DNA from 2 places in the Variovorax restrictus genome. Region 1 is predicted to be linked to the other one. Evidence: predicted binding sites of a transcription regulator. Region 1 holds the regulator's gene; the other holds the start of a gene.
What was found. Region 1 encodes NrdR, which represses ribonucleotide reductase genes. Its sites were predicted from a motif close to CACNANATNTNGTG; they were not measured.
Positions count from the first base shown of each region.

Region 2: ACSFA0_RS05125 (ribonucleoside-diphosphate reductase subunit alpha) is a predicted target of NrdR. The motif match lies at 1,026-1,039, and genes of this name have one in related genera.

Region 1 is NZ_JBPJZH010000001.1:2,656,165-2,659,566, forward strand. It holds ZMP/ZTP riboswitch at 1-32, shown strand, start outside; gene glyA (serine hydroxymethyltransferase) at 75-1,319, shown strand; gene nrdR (transcriptional regulator NrdR) at 1,417-1,860, shown strand; gene ACSFA0_RS12560 (GspH/FimT family pseudopilin) at 1,999-2,556, shown strand; gene pilV (type IV pilus modification protein PilV) at 2,550-3,101, shown strand; gene ACSFA0_RS12570 (PilW family protein) at 3,088-3,402, shown strand, end outside.
Region 2 is NZ_JBPJZH010000001.1:1,081,556-1,084,957, reverse strand. It holds gene ACSFA0_RS05135 (sigma-54-dependent transcriptional regulator) at 1-171, shown strand, start outside; gene ampD (1,6-anhydro-N-acetylmuramyl-L-alanine amidase AmpD) at 164-772, shown strand; gene ACSFA0_RS05125 (ribonucleoside-diphosphate reductase subunit alpha) at 1,141-3,402, shown strand, end outside.

The DNA.
Region 1 (3,402 bases):
CGGGTGATCAGCCGTTCGCCTGGGCAGCCCTTGTTTGATCGACGAACAAGGACCACCGTCTTCAAAGGACTGCCATGTACCACCGCGACATCCTGGTCGAACAGACCGACCCCGAACTCTGGGCCGCCATCCAGGCCGAGAACGTCCGCCAGGAACACCACATCGAACTGATCGCAAGCGAGAACTACGCCTCGCCAGCCGTCATGCAGGCCCAGGGCTCGCAGCTCACGAACAAATACGCCGAAGGCTACCCCGGCAAGCGCTATTACGGCGGCTGCGAATTCGTCGACATCGCCGAGCAACTGGCCATCGACCGCATCAAGCAGATCTTCGGTGCCGACGCCGCTAACGTGCAGCCGCATTGCGGCGCCTCGGCCAACGAAGCCGTGATGCTCGCCTTCTTGAAGCCCGGCGACACCATCATGGGCATGAGTCTCGCCGAAGGCGGTCACTTGACGCATGGCATGCCGCTGAACATGAGCGGCAAGTGGTTCAACGTCGTCAGTTACGGCCTCGACGCGAACGAAGCCATCGACTACGACGCGATGGAACGCAAGGCGCACGAGCACCTGCCCAAGCTGATCATCGCGGGAGCATCTGCCTACTCGCTGCGCATCGACTTCGAGCGCTTCGCCAAGGTGGCCAAGGACGTCGGCGCGATCTTCATGGTCGACATCGCCCACTACGCCGGCTTGGTGGCTGCGGGCGTGTACCCCAACCCGGTGCCGCATGCCGACGTGGTCACGTCCACGACCCACAAGAGCCTGCGCGGCCCGCGCGGCGGCATCATCCTGATGAAGTCGCAGCACGAAAAGGCCATCAACAGCGCAATCTTCCCCGGCCTGCAGGGCGGCCCGCTGATGCACGTCATCGCCGCCAAGGCCGTGGCCTTCAAGGAAGCGATGGCGCCCGAGTTCAAGGCGTATCAGCAGCAGGTCGTGAAAAACGCGCAGATCGTCGCCGAGACGCTGATAGCGCGCGGCCTACGCATCGTGAGCGGCCGCACCGAGAGCCACGTCATGCTGGTCGACCTGCGCTCCAAGGGCATCACCGGCAAGGAAGCCGAAGCGGTGCTGGGGAGCGCGCACATGACCATCAACAAGAACGCGATCCCGAACGACCCGGAAAAGCCGATGGTCACCAGCGGCGTGCGCATCGGCACCCCGGCGATGACGACGCGCGGCTTCAAGGACGAAGAGGCCCGCGCCACCGCCCACCTGGTGGCCGATGTGCTGGACAACCCGCGCGACGCAGCGAACATCGAGGCCGTGCGCGCCAAGGTGCATGCGCTGACCAGTCGCTTCCCGGTTTACCGTTGAAAAACGTGGCCCCCACGCTCGGCACTTCGTGTGCTCGCTGCCCTCCAGAGGGGCCGCGCCCGCCTTGGGGCGGCCCGGCGTCGGGCGGTCCGGCCGCATGAAGTGCCCATTCTGCGGTCACGCCGAAACGCAGGTCGTCGAAACCCGCGTTTCGGAAGACGGCGACTTCGTCCGGCGCCGCCGCCAGTGCGGCGACTGCGACAAGCGTTTCACGACCTACGAGCGGCCGGACGTCAACTTCCCAGTCGTCGTGAAGAAGGACGGCAGCCGTGCCGACTTCGACTCGACCAAGGTGCGCGCCTCGATGATGCTGGCCCTGCGTAAGCGGCCGGTCAGCATCGAGCAGATCGACGGCGCCCTCTTTCGCATGGAGCAAAAGCTCCTGTCCAGCGGCCTTCGGGAAATCGAATCGACCAAGGTCGGTGAGCTTGTCATGCGGGAGCTGAAGAAGCTGGACAAGGTCGCCTACGTGCGCTTTGCCTCGGTGTACCGTAGCTTCGAGGACGTGGACGAGTTCAGGCAATTGCTGCGCGACATTTGATCTGCATTTGTCAAATTCAATTCGCAATCTTGCCAGAATGTCACGCAATTGAATTGCGCGCCTTTCATCGGTTGATTTAAACCGTTGAGCCGGGTCGCCGCCTGATTCATTGATCCTGCGTATAGCATGCGCCGGATCATGCGACCCAACGAAGCCCTCTTTCCGTTTCAATCCACGTCGCGCAAGACGGGTGGATTCACGGCCGTGGAGCTCATGGTCGTCATTGCGATCGTCGCAATTCTTGGCGCCTTGGCCGCGCCCAGTTTCTCCGACGTAGTGGGCCGATATCGGGTTCGGCGGGCGGCAGAAGACCTCTCTCGCACGCTGTCGCTGGCCCGTACCGAGGCCATTCGCCGCGGCGGACGAATTCTCGTGGCGCCCATCCTTTCCATTCCCGATACCTGCATTGGCGGAAGCGACGGCGCGTGGAATTGCGGTTGGATGATCGCGTTTGACGCCAATGGCAACAAGACGCTCGACACCGGCGACACGATCATCCAGACCTCGAACAGGCCCATTGGTGTATCGACCACCTCCAGCAAGAACATCGTCGTGCTCGATGGCTGGGGACAGATCAACGGACTCGGCGCGTACTCCTTCCAACTGGGCGACTTGTCCACTCCACTTCGCTTTCCTCTGAAGATTTGCGTCAATTCTGGCGGTCGAATCAGAACTACCGAAGGAACAGAATGTTGAGCTCGAACCGATCGCGGCAGCGAGGCATTACGCTGCTGGAGTCACTCGTTTCCATTGCCATTCTGGCGGTGGCGGTATTAGGAATGCTCGGCGTTCAGCTGCGCCTGCTGGCGGAGACACAAACCGGCGTCAGACGGGGTCAGGCAGTGCGGCTGATCGAGGATTTTTCCGAGCGAATCAAGACCAACCCAGGCAGCTATTCTCAAATTGGCGCTTATGTCAGCGACTTCACGGCGACGGTGCCCCAACCCACGGTAGATTGCGCAACCACAAATTGTCTTCCTGAGGAGCTTGCTCTCTGGGATCTGGCGAAGTGGAAAGCAAATGTCGCCCAGATACTTCCGCTGGGCCAAGCAAACCTTTTCCTGTCGACCGACGAGGCAACTTCGAGCAATCGCCGACAACTAGGAATCATCGTGGCGTGGAAAAAGAACGAAGCCAGCGATTCGGACGACTACAAAACGCCCTTTCTTCCAAGTGCCGTGGTCGAGGGTATCGAGTGCCCCGCAACGCATCTCTGCCATTTGGTCTATGTGCAACCCTAAAACACTGCAAATCGCGAGAGCGGCGCCCCTCCCACGCCCATCTAGCCCGAGGCAACAGCTTGGCCTGACGCTGATCGAGTTGTTGGTTGGAATTGCCTTGGGATTGCTGGTGATCGCAGCAGCGATCGGGACGCTGACCGTCTCGCGCACCACCGCAGGGACGGTCGGCGACGTTGCGCAGCTGCAGCAACAAGGCTCTTTTGCTCTGCGCGTGATTGGCCTTCAATTGCGCCAAGCCGGATCTCAGGAGCCGCTGAGAAGCGACACAAATGGACTTTATTCATTCGATACCACCTATTCG
Region 2 (3,402 bases), 1.6 Mb from region 1:
CTCGACCAGCAGGAGCGCGAGATCCTCGTGCGTGCCCTGCGCGAAAGCGGCTTCAACCGCACCGCCGCGGCCGCACGTCTGGGGCTGAGCCTGCGGCAGATCCGCTACCGCATCGCGCGGCTGGGCATCGGCACGCCCAACGGCCACGACGATGCCGGCGGCGATGAGTGACGCGACCGAGGCCGGCGAGGTCGAGCCCGGCCTTTGGCAGGACGGCTGGCTGCGCGGCGCGAACCGTCTGCCGTCGCCGAACTTCGGACCGCGGCCTGCGGGGGCGCAGATCGACCTGATCGTGCTGCATTCCATCAGCCTGCCGCCCGGGCACTACGGTGGCGACGAGGTGGAGCGACTCTTCACCAACCGCCTCGACTGGGACGCGCACCCGTACTTCCAGCAGATCCGCGGCGCCGAGGTTTCTTCACACTTCTATGTGCGGCGCGACGGTGCGCTGTGGCAGTTCGTGAGCTGCGACGCGCGCGCCTGGCACGCCGGTGCGTCGGCATGGCGCGGTCGCGACAACTGCAACGACGACTCCATCGGCATCGAACTCGAAGGCCTCGAGGGCGAGCGCTTCGACGACGCGCAGTACACCACCCTCGCCGCGCTCTGCCCGGCGATCGCGCAGCACTACCCGATCGACTTCGTCGCCGGCCACGAGCACATCGCGCCGGGACGCAAGCACGACCCCGGCGCCGGCTTCCAGTGGGCACGCCTGCAGGCCGACACCGGCTGGCCGGGCGCAATGTTTCCGCCGCAGACGCAAAGCCGCTAGAAATTTCAATCGAGGGCTCGCTGTCGATGCCCGGCCGTTTGCTCTGCGTGCGGCTCGAAACGGCCGGCGGATGTCCAGCAACCATGCGGCTTTCAAGCCCAAATCCGCTGGGAAAGTGCGTCACTGCTGGCTTGGGTAGAAACGATGCAGTCGCCATGCGGCAATGCGGGGGCTTCAACACCTCGTGTGACATTTTTCACAGACCTTGATCTTCGTGAAAAACACTACATCTAGTGATTGTGACCCCCTCACACACTAGATATAGTGTGCTGCCTGGCCGGCTTCCTCCAAGATTCCCCGGCCGCCAGCGCCGGACACCGCTTCCGCCGCACCCTTCCCCCAACAAGAATTTGCCAACAGAGGACCGAATGCAAACCGCCCTGAACCAACCGTCCGCCACCACCCGCGCCACGCCCTCGCCCACCGTCGGCACGGCAGCCCGCGACACCGCCGGCTCGCCCGCCGGCAACGCCCTGGCGCATTACCAGATCATTCGCCGCAACGGCGCGGTGGTGCCCTTCGAGCCGAACAAGATCGCCATCGCGATGATGAAGGCCTTCCTCGCGGTGCACGGCACGCAGGGCGCGGCATCGGCCAGCGTGCGCGAGACGGTCGACACGCTGACGCAGGCCGTCGTGCGCGCCATGGTGCGCTCGCGTCCGGGCGGCGGCACCTTCCACATCGAGGACGTGCAGGACCAGGTCGAACTCGGCCTCATGCGTGGCGGGCACCACGAGATCGCCCGCGCGTATGTGCTCTACCGCGAACGCCGCACGCAGGAACGTTCCAAGCAGGTCGCACAGGAAGCGCCCGCAGCGCCGACGCTGCACGTGCTGGACCGCGGCGAGCGCGTCGCCCTCGACCTGAACGAACTCAAGGGCCTGATCGAATCGGCCTGCGAAGGCCTGGGCGACAGCATCACGGCCGCGCCGATCCAGGCCGAGACGATGCGCAACTTGTACGACGGCGTGCCGCTCGACGAGGTCTACAAGGCCTCGATCCTGGCCGCCCGCACGCTGATCGAGAAGGACCCCGACTACACCTTCGCGACCGCGCGCCTGCTGCTGCACACGATCTTCAAGGAGATCATCGGCCGCGAAGTGATGCCCGCCGAGCGCTCGCAAGCCTACGTCGACTACTTCCCGCAGTTCATCAAGAAGGGCGTCGACAACGACCTGCTCGACGAGAAGCTGCTGCAGTTCGACCTGCCGCGCCTGGGCGCCGCCCTGAAGGCCGAACGCGACAACCAGTTCGACTACCTCGGCCTGCAGACCCTGTACGACCGCTACTTCCTGCATGTGCGCAAGACCCGCATCGAGCTGCCGCAGGCCTTCTTCATGCGCGTGGCCATGGGCCTGTCGCTGGGCGAGATCGACCGCGAGGCGCGCGCCATCGAGTTCTACGAAGTGCTGTCGTCCTTCGACTTCATGTCGTCGACCCCCACGCTGTTCAACGCCGGCACGCTGCGCTCGCAGTTGTCGAGCTGCTACCTCACGACCGTGCCCGACGACTTGGACGGCATCTACGAGTCGATCAAGGAAAACGCGCTGCTGTCGAAGTTCGCTGGCGGCCTGGGCAACGACTGGACCCGCGTGCGCGCCCTGGGCAGCCACATCAAGGGCACCAACGGCGAATCGCAGGGTGTCGTGCCCTTCCTCAAGGTCGTCAACGACACGGCCGTGGCCGTGAACCAGGGCGGCAAGCGCAAGGGCGCCGTCTGCACCTACCTCGAAACCTGGCACCTCGACATCGAGGAGTTCCTGGAGCTGCGCAAGAACACCGGCGACGACCGCCGCCGCACGCACGACATGAACACCGCCAACTGGATCCCCGACCTCTTCATGCGCCGCGTGATGGAAAAGGGCACCTGGACGCTGTTCTCGCCCAACAACGTGCCCGACCTGCACGACCTGTTCGGCGCCGAGTTCGAAAAGGCCTACGTCGCCTACGAAGAGAAGGCGCTGCGCGGCGAGATCAAGCCCTCGCGCACGCTGCCCGCGGCCGACCTGTGGCGCAAGATGCTCACGATGCTGTTCGAGACCGGCCACCCCTGGATCACGTTCAAGGACGCCTGCAACGTGCGCTCGCCGCAGCAGCACGCCGGCGTCGTGCACTCGTCGAACCTGTGCACCGAGATCACGCTGAACACCAGCGACACCGAGACTGCCGTGTGCAACCTGGGCTCGGTCAACCTGATCAATCACCTGAAGGACGGCACGCCCGACGCCAACGGCGTCACCTCCAAGGTGCTCGACCAGGTCAAGCTCAAGAAGACGATCTCGACGGCGATGCGCATGCTCGACAACGTGATCGACATCAATTACTACGCGGTCAAGAAGGCACGCGACTCGAACCTGCGCCACCGTCCGGTCGGCCTGGGCCTCATGGGCTTCCAGGACGCGCTGTACGAACTGCGCATCCCCTACGCCTCGCAGGCAGCGGTGCAGTTCGCCGACGAGTCGATGGAAGCCATTTGCTACCACGCCTACTGGGCGTCGACCGACCTCGCCAAGGAGCGCGGCAAGTACTCGAGCTACAAGGGCTCGCTGTGGGACAAGGGCGTGCTGCCGATCGACACGCTCGACCTGCTCGAGAAGGCCCGCGGCGGCTACGTCGAGGTCGACCGCTCG